2 regions of the Exiguobacterium sp. R-17 genome follow, and region 1 is predicted to be linked to the other one. Evidence: riboswitches for the same ligand, from Rfam matches in the RefSeq annotation. Region 1 holds a riboswitch; the other holds the start of a gene.
The links. A riboswitch is a leader RNA that binds a small molecule or an ion and turns the genes downstream of it on or off. The one in region 1 is predicted to bind S-adenosylmethionine.

Region 2: another riboswitch for S-adenosylmethionine. It lies ahead of ACN9MT_RS15410 (amino acid permease); the one in region 1 lies ahead of ACN9MT_RS14080 (methionine ABC transporter ATP-binding protein).

Annotation. Positions count from the first base shown of each region.
Region 1 covers NZ_CP184372.1:2,691,687-2,697,192, reverse strand. The annotation lists gene ACN9MT_RS14090 (thymidine kinase) at 1-526, shown strand, start outside; gene ACN9MT_RS14085 (alpha/beta hydrolase) at 609-1,367, opposite strand; SAM riboswitch class I at 1,436-1,537, opposite strand; SAM riboswitch class I at 1,787-1,890, shown strand; gene ACN9MT_RS14080 (methionine ABC transporter ATP-binding protein) at 1,977-3,005, shown strand; gene ACN9MT_RS14075 (methionine ABC transporter permease) at 2,995-3,645, shown strand; gene ACN9MT_RS14070 (MetQ/NlpA family ABC transporter substrate-binding protein) at 3,665-4,483, shown strand; gene ACN9MT_RS14065 (M20 family metallopeptidase) at 4,506-5,506, shown strand, end outside.
Region 2 covers NZ_CP184372.1:2,938,621-2,944,126, reverse strand. The annotation lists gene ACN9MT_RS15425 (GntR family transcriptional regulator) at 1-288, opposite strand, end outside; gene ACN9MT_RS15420 (ketopantoate reductase family protein) at 471-1,385, shown strand; gene ACN9MT_RS15415 (polysaccharide pyruvyl transferase family protein) at 1,590-3,110, shown strand; SAM riboswitch class I at 3,219-3,320, shown strand; gene ACN9MT_RS15410 (amino acid permease) at 3,398-4,801, shown strand; gene mmuM (homocysteine S-methyltransferase) at 4,776-5,506, shown strand, end outside.

The DNA.
Region 1 (5,506 bases):
ACGGGCACAGTACGGCAAACTGCCCGTTCAAGTATTCAAGCCGGCAATCGATGACCGGTACCATGAAGAGCATGTCGTCTCTCACATCGGAAATTCCGTCGTGGCGATTCCAATGGCGACGAGTCGTGATCTCTATGCAGCAGTAGCGGAAGAAACACAAATTGTCGGAATTGATGAAGTTCAATTCTTTGATGATGAGATCGTTCAAGTCATCGAAGCACTTGCGCAAGACGGAAAACGCGTCATTTGTGCAGGACTCGATCAGGATTTCCGGGCAGAGCCATTTGGCAAGATGCCGGAATTACTGGCGCGCGCAGAATTTGTGACGAAACTTCAGGCGATCTGTCTCTCATGTGGCGATCCGGCTTCCCGGACACAACGTTTGATTGATGGAAAACCAGCGAACTATGATGATCCGATCATTTTAGTCGGCGCTTCAGAATCGTATGAGCCACGGTGCCGCCACTGCCATGAAGTGCCAGGAAAGCCGAAGCCGCTCCAAACGATGCAGCACCAAAAAGGATAAACAAAAAAGACGAACCGATGATGGTCGTCCTTTGATGTAACAGCTGTTCGCTTCTAAGTGAAGACGAATAGCTGTTTTTTTATTATCCCGTTTCCTGTGAGAAACGACTCGAGCGTTCGATGAAACGAATCGTCTCACGCACGATTAAATCCTGATCATGATCGAGGGTCGCGACGTGGTACGAGTTGAGGAGACAGTAGATTCGTTTATCATTCGTCCCGATATGCTGATGCAGGTAATCCGAGCTCGACGGCGGAACGACGTGATCGGTTGCCGAGTAAAGAATCAATGTCGGTAGAAGGATCGATCCAAGGCGTCCTTTCGTCTCATCCATCAAGCGGACGAGTTCGAATGCACAACGACTCGGAACGAGGTCATAGATGATTTCGAAAGCAGACCGTTTGATATCCGGTGCCCCTTCTGGTAAGTACTGTGGACCATCTTCAAACGACAATGCTTCATAAGACGGAACGGAGAGAGCGGCATTGATCGTAATGATGCCTGAAAATGGAATCCCGTCAGCGGCGAGCGATAGTGCGAGCGTCGCGCCCATCGATTGACCGATGACGAAGACTTGATCGCATGTTTCTTGTAAACGTGCATAGCCGTCTTGCAGGCTCTGCTTCCAACATCGAGCAGTCGATTGTTCGAACTCACGGACGTTCGTCCCGTGACCACGCAAACGTGGAGCATAGACAGTGAATCCTTTAGCAGCAAATGCCTCACCGACGTCCCGAACACTTTGCGGGGTCGCATTAAAACCATGACAGATTAAAATGCCGATCGGTCCACCTTGAAGATAAAATGCTTCAGCACCAGTCAATACAGGATAGTTCATCATTACTATTTTTCCTCCATTCGTGAAAAAAAACTCGTCAACGTCACTGCTTGGACGCCCACGAGTTTTTCACCGTATCATCCAAAGCCGCGCTTTGCTGGTCGGAGCACCTTACAGATTGCAGGTTGCCGTGAAGTCATAGAGCCAGGTCTCTCGTTCACTCTTGATAAATATCATATTGGAATTGTCGGATTAATCATTGAAACGATGGTAGCACGACCGAAAATGCCTTGTCAAATCGTTCTGGACGAATCGTGATTTGTTCTTTCAGCTAACTCATAACTTATGACTCAATCGATATGCGACAAATGGATTATTTTTGCAAAGTTGGTTGACTTTTAAAGGTTCGACCCGTAATGTAAAAATTAGTTTTACGACATAAGCAACAACGCAACAACACACATACGAATTTCATACCGCAATACTTATCCAGAGAGGTGGAGGGACTGGCCCTACGAAACCTCGGCAACAGACTCATTATGAGCACTGTGCCAATTCCATCAGACAGATGTCTGAGAGATGAGTGGAGTGGATTCTGCCACTGTGCGGATCCAGGTCTCTTCTTGTTTCTCAAGAAGGGACCTTTTTTGTTGAATGAAGGGGGAAAACGGAATGATTGCATTTCATCAAGTCAAAAAAACGTACATCACGAAGGATCAGACGATCGCAGCACTCGACGGTGTCGACCTGACGATCGAAAAAGGCGAAATCTTCGGTGTCATCGGCTTTAGCGGTGCTGGGAAAAGTTCATTGCTCCGCTGCGTCAACCTATTAGAACGACCGACGTCAGGAACAGTGACGGTCGACGGGGAAGATTTAACAAAACTATCACCAAAAAAATTACGCCAAGCGAAACAGCGGATCGGGATGATCTTTCAACACTTCAATCTATTGAATGCAAACACGGTCTTTACGAACGTTGCGAAACCACTCGTTCTCGCAGGTGTCAAGAAAGACGAGATTCGTCGCCGGGTGACGGAGTTACTCGAATTCGTCGATCTCGCAGACAAGGCGGATCATTATCCGGATCAATTATCCGGCGGACAAAAGCAACGTGTCGGCATCGCCCGGGCACTAGCGACGCAACCATCCGTCCTCTTATGTGACGAAGCGACGTCAGCACTCGATCCTCAGACGACACATCATATTCTCCAGTTATTAAAACGCATCAATGCGGAATACGGGATCACCATTCTCTTGATCACCCATGAGATGGGCGTCATCCGTGAGATTTGTGACCGGGTCGCCGTCATCGAAGCTGGGAAGCTGATCGAGTCAGGAACAGTCTTTGATGTCTTTTCGAATCCGCAGACCGAGACAGCGAAAAACTTCGTCCGCTCCGTCATGCATGATGAAATTCCGGCATCAATTCGTCAGTTGATCGAGTCACGGAATGCGCATCCGATCTATAAGATTCATTTTCTCGGACACCACACCGGACAACCACTCTTGTCGCAAGTCGCAAAACGCTTCGACGTCGATGTCAACATCCTGCACGGTAGCATCACGGAGTTACAGGAAACACCGTTCGGTACATTACTTGTTGAACTGATCGGTGAAACGATCGAAGTAAAACGGGCCTTACAGTACATCGATCAGGCACAGGTGACCGTCGAGGAGGTGCTTGCTGATGCTAGTTAACTACAGTGATATCTGGACAGCATTTTTGCAGACGATGACGATGGTGTCAGTGTCGTTATTATTTTCGACTTTGATCGGTTTACCACTCGGCATCCTGCTCGTCGTCACCCGGAAAGGGGCATTGCTCGAGAACGTCCCGCTGTTCACATTCTTCAACAGTATCGTCAATATCTTCCGTTCAATTCCGTTCATCATCTTACTTGTTGCGATCATCCCGTTGACACGGTTGATCGTCCAGACGTCGATCGGAACCGAAGCCGCAATCGTCCCGCTCGTCTTTTACGCCGCACCGTACATGGCGCGTCTGATCGAGAGCTCGTTACTTGAAGTCGATAAAGGCGTCCTTGAGGCAGCAGAAGCGATGGGGGCGACACCGTTTCAAACGATTTTCCGCTTCCTCTTACCGGAAGCACTCGGTTCACTAATCCTTAATTTAACGATTGCAACAGTCGGCTTGATCGGGGCGTCGGCGATGGCAGGCGCCATCGGTGGTGGCGGTTTGGGTGACTTAGCAATTACGTACGGTTATCAACGGTTCGACACGAAAGTCATGATCATCACGGTCGGGATTCTCGTTATCTTAGTCCAAGGCTTACAGACGACAGGCAACATCGTCGCACGAAAAATCAGAAGACATTAATCAAGGGAGCGATTCAGCCATGAAAAAAGCAGTAGCGATTGGAGCAACATTAACGACGATTTTATTTGCCGGGTGCTCAGCATCAGGAGAAGGAGAAAAGACGATCAAGCTAGGGGTCAGTGGTTCAGACACTCAAGTGTGGGATTACGTCGCGAAAAAAGCGGAAAAGGAGGGCATCAAAATCGAGCTCGTCAAGTTCTCCGATTATGTCCAGCCGAACATGGCACTGGCTGAGGGTGAGATCGACGCCAATGCCTTCCAGACGATTTCCTACTTCAACGCCTTCAAGAAGGAACATAAGTTGAAGCTGTCGCCGATTGCGACGACCGTCATTGCACCGATGGGCATTTACTCAGATAAATATAAGGACGTCAAAGATATTCCAGTCGGTGGCAAAATCGCTGTTCCGAACGAAGCGACGAACATGGGACGTGCCTTCTTGTTACTACAAGAAGCAGGTTTGATCAAATTACCGGACGACTTTGACGGCAATGGATCGGTCGATAAGATCGTTGAAAATCCGAAGAAACTGAAAATCGTTCCGATCGTCGCGGGACAAACGCCACGCGTCTTACCGGACGTCGCTGCATCGATCATCAATAACGGTATTGCTGTTGACGCAGGACTAAATCCGATCAAGGACTCGATCGTCCATGAGAACGAGACAGCAAAACCATACATCAACATCATCGCGACACGGACGGAAGACAAGAACAAAAAAGAACTAAAAAAGATCGCGTCGCTTTACCAACAAAAAGATGTCGCGGCTTTCATCAAAAAAGAATATAAAGGTAGCTCGATCCCGACGTTCGTTCCACTAAGCGAAATCGGCGAATAAATTCTAAAGGAGAGTGGATAGCATGACGACACCAGTACGCACGACATGGGTAGAGACGATTGAGCAGGACATCGAACAAAAACGGGAATCGTATCTTGAGACGAGCCACCGGATTCATGCGACGCCGGAAATCGGTAACGAGGAATTCTTTGCTTCGCGACTACATGCAGAGCGTTTAACGGCAGAAGGCTTTACAGTAGAACTCGGCGTCGCAGGGCACGAGACCGCGTTCATCGCGAAGAAGTCAAGCGACCGACCTGGCGCGACAATTGCCTTTCTCGCTGAGTACGATGCGTTGCCGGGCATCGGACACGCATGCGGTCATAATATCATCGGAACGACGAGTGTCGCAGCGGCGATTGCGCTCAGCAAAGTGCTTGATGAAGTCGGTGGGAGTGTCGTCGTGCTTGGAACGCCAGCCGAAGAAGGTGGGCCGAACGGAAGTGCGAAAGGCAGTTTCGTCAAACACCAGTTGCTTGAAGGAATCGATGCGGCCTTGATGGTCCACCCGTCCGGACAAACGCGGATCACGGGGTCCTCGCTTGCGGTTGATCCGCTCGATTTTGCCTTTACGGGTCGTCCCGCGCACGCAGCGGCGACACCGGAAGAAGGTATCAACGCTCTCGACGCTGTCATTCAGCTCTTCAATGGGATCAACGCCTTACGTCAGCAGTTACCGGACGATGTCCGGATCCACGGGATCATCACGAATGGTGGCGATGCGCCGAACATCATTCCGGAATACGCAAAAGCACGTTTCTTCATTCGGGCGACGACACGGGAACGGCTGAATGCCGTCACGGAGAAAGTCAAAGCGGTCGCGCAAGGTGCGGCACTTGCGACCGGGGCGACGCTTGACGTCATCGCTTTCCAAAATGAAGTCGACAATCTCGTCTTCAACCGGACGTTTGATCGTCTCTTCCAAGAAGAAGCAGAGGCGCTTGGGCAAATCGTGCACCTCGACGAACGACCGGGTCTTGGATCGACGGACGCGGGTAACATCAGTCAAGTCATCCCGACAAT
Region 2 (5,506 bases), 250 kb from region 1:
TTCGATGAGTAACCGGACATCATAGATTTCTTGAATGTCGCGCTCGGATAAACCGACGACGACCGCTCCCATTCGTTCGAGACGAATCAACTGTTCGGCTGCAAGCACCTTTAACGCGTCACGGACAGGTGAGCGACTGACTGAAAAATCAGAGGCTATTTTGTTTTCGGATAAGATGGTACCGCTTTCAATTTTTCCTGAAATGATCCGCATTCGTAGTTCGTGCGCGACACGATCTCCGGCAGAAGCTTTTGACAACCACTTCAAGGGGTATAACAGTTCTGACATAAAATCACCTGATTTCTAGAGTGAGTATACTTGTATACAAGTTAGTATATACGTTTTTCTCTAAAATGCAAACGCTTCACTTAAATCTTAGAGATTCAACTGGCAATCAGGAAATCGGTTCCAAATATGTTAGGGTGAAGGAGTAATCAATAACCAGAACGGGTAAGGAGGAGATAGTACATATGAACATTTTAGTTGTAGGTGCAGGAGCAGTCGGAGGTTATTTCGGGGGCCGTCTTGCTGAGCAAGGTGAACAGGTGACCTTTCTCGTCCGTCCGAAGCGATATGAACAATTACAAAAAACAGGTCTACAGATCACTAGTCCTCATGGCGATATCACGATCACTCCTCAGTTAGTGACACGAGACATGCGACCGGATCACGTATTTGATGTCGTTTTGCTTTCGACGAAAGCCTATCACTTAGATGATGTCTTAAAGGATCTTACGCCATTCGTTTCGAACGAGACGTATATCATTCCTTTATTGAATGGCATGCAACATATTCGTCGGTTAACAGAAGTCTTCGGAGAAGAGCGTGTACTGGGCGGTCTTTGCTTCATTGAATCGACGCTTGATGCAGAAGGACGCATTTTACAGACGAGTCCGTCACATCGACTGTTGTTTGGCTCACGAACCGGCAAACCAACAGCTCGTTTGCAGGAGATCGCAACACGTTTTGCGAAAGCGAAGGCACCGATGGCGTACTCGATGCATATCATGGATGACATGTGGCAAAAGTATCTTTTCATTTCGACATTTGCGGGTGTGACGACGCTATTTCGTTCAGCGATCGGTTCGATTCGGGAAGAAGCTGTCGGGCGTCAGATGATTGTAGACGTCATGAACGAAGCGAAACAGGCGATGGAAGAACAGGGCGCGGTCTTCAATGACGATACAGAAACGGTGCTATTGAAGCAGATGCATGCGATGGAAGATACGATGAAATCGTCGATGTTGCGCGATATGGAAAAAGGTCAGCCAGTCGAAGTGGAACATTTTTTCAGCGCCTTGTTAAAACCTACTTCGACAGAACGGTTCAGAGCTTTAAAATTAGTCGAAGCAAACTTACGCATGTATCTTAGAACGATTAAATAGTTACATTTTTCTATTTTAGAAAAATAATGGAGTAGTGCAAATGTTTCGTTTTGATGACGAAAGACCTGTTTCCCCTAGGAATCGTTGACTTCCGAAATAAAGTTCATCTATTGTTAATGAGATTGAAAAAAAGTGATAATATATTTTTCCGCATTTTTTCTTGCAAGGACGAATGAAGCAGACGAGAGGGGAAGTTTATCCATTATGAAACGTATTATTATTCGTGCAGGTATGACACCATTCGAACAGTTCGATGCTCCTTATTTGATGAAACATAATTCCATTGGAGGAAACGTTGGAAATCTCATTTATCAATACAGTATCTTTCGGACGTTGATGACAGAAGGTACGACGATTACACCGGACTATTACTATTACGATGAAGAACGGGCGGACGAAATCAATGCCAACTTTGATCTTTATGTCATTCCGTTAGCGGATGCATTCCGAAAAGAATTCGTACCGACGTTGCGGAAGTACACCCGCCTTATCAAGAAATTAAAAATTCCAGTCGTCGTCATCGGTGTAGGCTTACGTGCACCGTTTGAACCAGATCTAGACGGCGGATTCCCGTTCGATGAAGATGTCAAAGCATTCGTCAGCGCTGTACTTGAGCGCTCAAGCATGCTTGGTCTTCGTGGGGAAATCACGTCGAAATACTTGACGCGTCTTGGTTTTCGCGAAGGCATTGATCATCGTGTCATCGGATGTCCTTCGATGTACGCGTTTGGTCGCGACTTACATATTCGTGAAACGAACATTACGCCCGAGTCGATGATTACGGTCAACTCGTCACGTTTAGCACCACAAAATGTTCTTGATTTCATTACACGCGGAATGGAAGAGTATCCGAATCATTACTTCATTCCCCAATGGATGAAGGAACTGAAATTGACGTATACAGGAACGCATCCGATCGCAGATTTGTCCGTGACGAACTATCCGGTGAAGATGTCGGATCCTGCTTACATGAACGATCGTGTTCGTTTCTTCTTGAACGCACAAACATGGTTCGATTTCATCGGGCAGGCAGACCTCAGTTTTGGTGCGCGCTTGCATGGAAATATCACAGCAACGCTTGCGGGTACGCCGAGTATCCTCATTCCAAAGGATGCACGGATGCGCGAACTAACGGATTATCATCAGTTGACGCATATTTGGGCGAACGACATCAAAGCGGATACACAATTATCCGACGTCGTAGCCAATGCTGATTTCCAAAGTCCAGTACGTGTTCAAGCACGTAACTTCGACAACTTCGTTGACTTCTTGAACGTGAATGATCTTGAACACATTTACCAAGAGACGAATTATCCTGAGAATGTGCCGTTTGACCGTCAAATGGCGCAAGCGGAACTACTTCCACCGGTTCAACCGATTTCTGGCGTGAGTCTCGAAGAAGCAGTCGCCCGTTTCGAACGGTTCTTCCCAGAACAAGAGAAAAAAATCGCAGATACACAAATAAAGGCAAAAGAGAAATTAGCCGAAAAAGATAAAAAAATCGCAGATGCGCAAAAACAGGCAAAAGCGCAATTAGCTGAAAAAGATAAGAAAATCAAAGCATTGCAGAAACAAACAACGACGACTCAAAAAGATCAGGAAATTGCGGCGCTCAAAGCACAACTGGCTGCCCAAACGAAGAAAATGAAGCACCAGCAAGGGACATTGAACCGAAAAGCGGTTCGTGCAGCCTTAAAGACAGCGGATCTATTCGCAAAAAAATAAAGTGTTCTAACATTCCGGATCATTACGATGCGGAATGTTTTTTGGTAGGAGTATTCTGAATTGTGTTGACAATTCGGAAAAGGCTTGATAGGGTTAGGAACAATTACATACTTATCCAGAGAGGTGGAGGGACTGGCCCTATGAAACCTCAGCAACAGGTCGAAAGATACTGTGCTAATTCCTGCGGGTGCTGCACCCGATCGATAAGATTTCCGAATTGTCGACCGACGCATCCGTGAGGATGCGTTTTTTGTTTGAAATAGGTGGAACGAGGAGGAAATGGATTCATGAAAACGAGCGGAGCTTTTCGACGCAAGATGGAATCACGTCATCTGATCATGCTGTCGTTAGGAGGCGTCATTGGAACAGGATTATTTTTAAGTACAGGTTATACGTTGGAACAAGCGGGACGTGTCGGAACGATTTTGTCGTATTTGATCGGAGCCGTCGTCGTCTACTTAGTCATGTTAAGTCTCGGTGAACTCGCTGTGCACATGCCGGAAACCGGATCATTCCATAAGTACGCAACGAAGTATATCGGACCCGGTACCGGTTATACGGTGGCCTGGCTCTACTGGCTGACGTGGACGGTCGCCCTTGGTTCAGAATTCACGGCAGCAGGCATTTTAATGCAACGTTGGTTCCCGTCGATTCCAGTCTGGGTGTTCAGTGCATTATTCGCTGCGATGATCCTTGGTATCAACGTCTTGAAGGTCCGCATATTTGCTGAAGTCGAGTTTTGGTTCTCCGCCATTAAGGTCGTAACGATCATTGCTTTCATTTTACTTGGTGCGGGAGCCATCGTTGGCTTCATCCCATTACAAGATGGTAGCCCAGCACCATTCTTTTCTTCCTTAACGGAAGGAGGATTGTTTCCAAATGGGGCATTTGCGATCTTCATGACGATGCTTGCTGTGAACTTTGCTTACTCAGGAACGGAATTGATCGGCGTCGCAGCGGGTGAAGCGGTCGATCCGAAGCGGACGATTCCGCTTGCGATCCGAACAACGATTTTGCGACTCGTCCTCTTTTTCGTCGGTACGATCATCGTATTAGCCGTCTTATTGCCAACGGAAGGGAAGGGCGTGCTCGAAAGTCCGTTCGTTGCGGTGTTCGAACGAATCGGAATTCCGTATGCGGCAGACGTGATGAACTTCGTCATTCTGACAGCGATCTTGTCGGCAGCGAACTCTGGGCTTTACGCTGCCTCCCGGATGCTTTGGTCGCTTGCGAACGAACGCATGATTCCGCGCTTCTTCGCCCAGGTGACGCCAAGTGGGGTTCCACTTCGAGCTGTATTGTTCAGCATGCTTGGCGGAGGACTTGCTTTGCTGTCTAGCATCTATGCAGCAGGAAGTGTCTATATTGCGCTCGTCTCGATTTCCGGCCTTGCTGTCGTCGTCGTCTGGATGAGTATCAGCGTTGCGCAGTATCGCTTCCGGAAACAATTCCTCCGCGAAGGGCATACGGTCGACGAATTGGTCTATCGTACACCACTCTTTCCATTGGTACCGATCGCCGCTTTCGTCGTCTGTTTGATTTCCCTGATTGGTATCGGATTTGATCCGACGCAACGAGTCGCCTTGTATTGCGGTATCCCATTCATCGTGATCTGTTATGTCGTTCATGCGTTCACGAATTCTTCTCAGAAACGGAGTGTTGAAGATGTCCCGAATCAAAAATCCAGTTGACCAACGATTACAGGAAGTTCCTTTTCTTATTTTAGATGGTGCCCTTGCGACCGAACTCGAACAAAAGGGATTCGACCTGAACGATCCACTCTGGTCGGCACGCCTCTTAATTGAAGCACCGGAACAGATTGAGCGTGTCCATCACGATTACTTTGAAGTGGGCGCCGATGTTGCGATCACCTCAAGCTATCAAGCAAGTATCGAAGGATTCAAGCAACGTCACATCACGACCGAGGAAGCACAAGCGTTAATTCGACAAACGGTTACCTTAGCGCAAGATGCACGGACGCGTAGCGGAAAGAGTGCCGCATTGATCGCGGGATCAGTTGGTCCTTATGGTGCCTACTTAGCAGATGGTTCTGAGTATCGCGGTCATTATGGTGTGTCAGCAGATGTGCTAGAAGCCTTCCACAGACCGCGCATCGAAGCATTGATTGAAGCGGGGGCTGATCTGCTGGCATTCGAGACGATTCCGTCGCTTGAGGAAGCTGTCGTGTTGTTCGGGATTCTCGAAGCGTTCCCGGAAGTATCTGCTTGGCTGACGTTCTCGCTTCAAGATGCGACGCACATCAGTGAGGGAACACCGCTTGCGATATGCATCGAGACAATCGGACAGCATCCGCAACTTGCAGCAATCGGTGCAAATTGTTTTCCGGCATCCTACGCGACCGACTTCATCCGTCACGTTAAGACGTTGACGAGTGT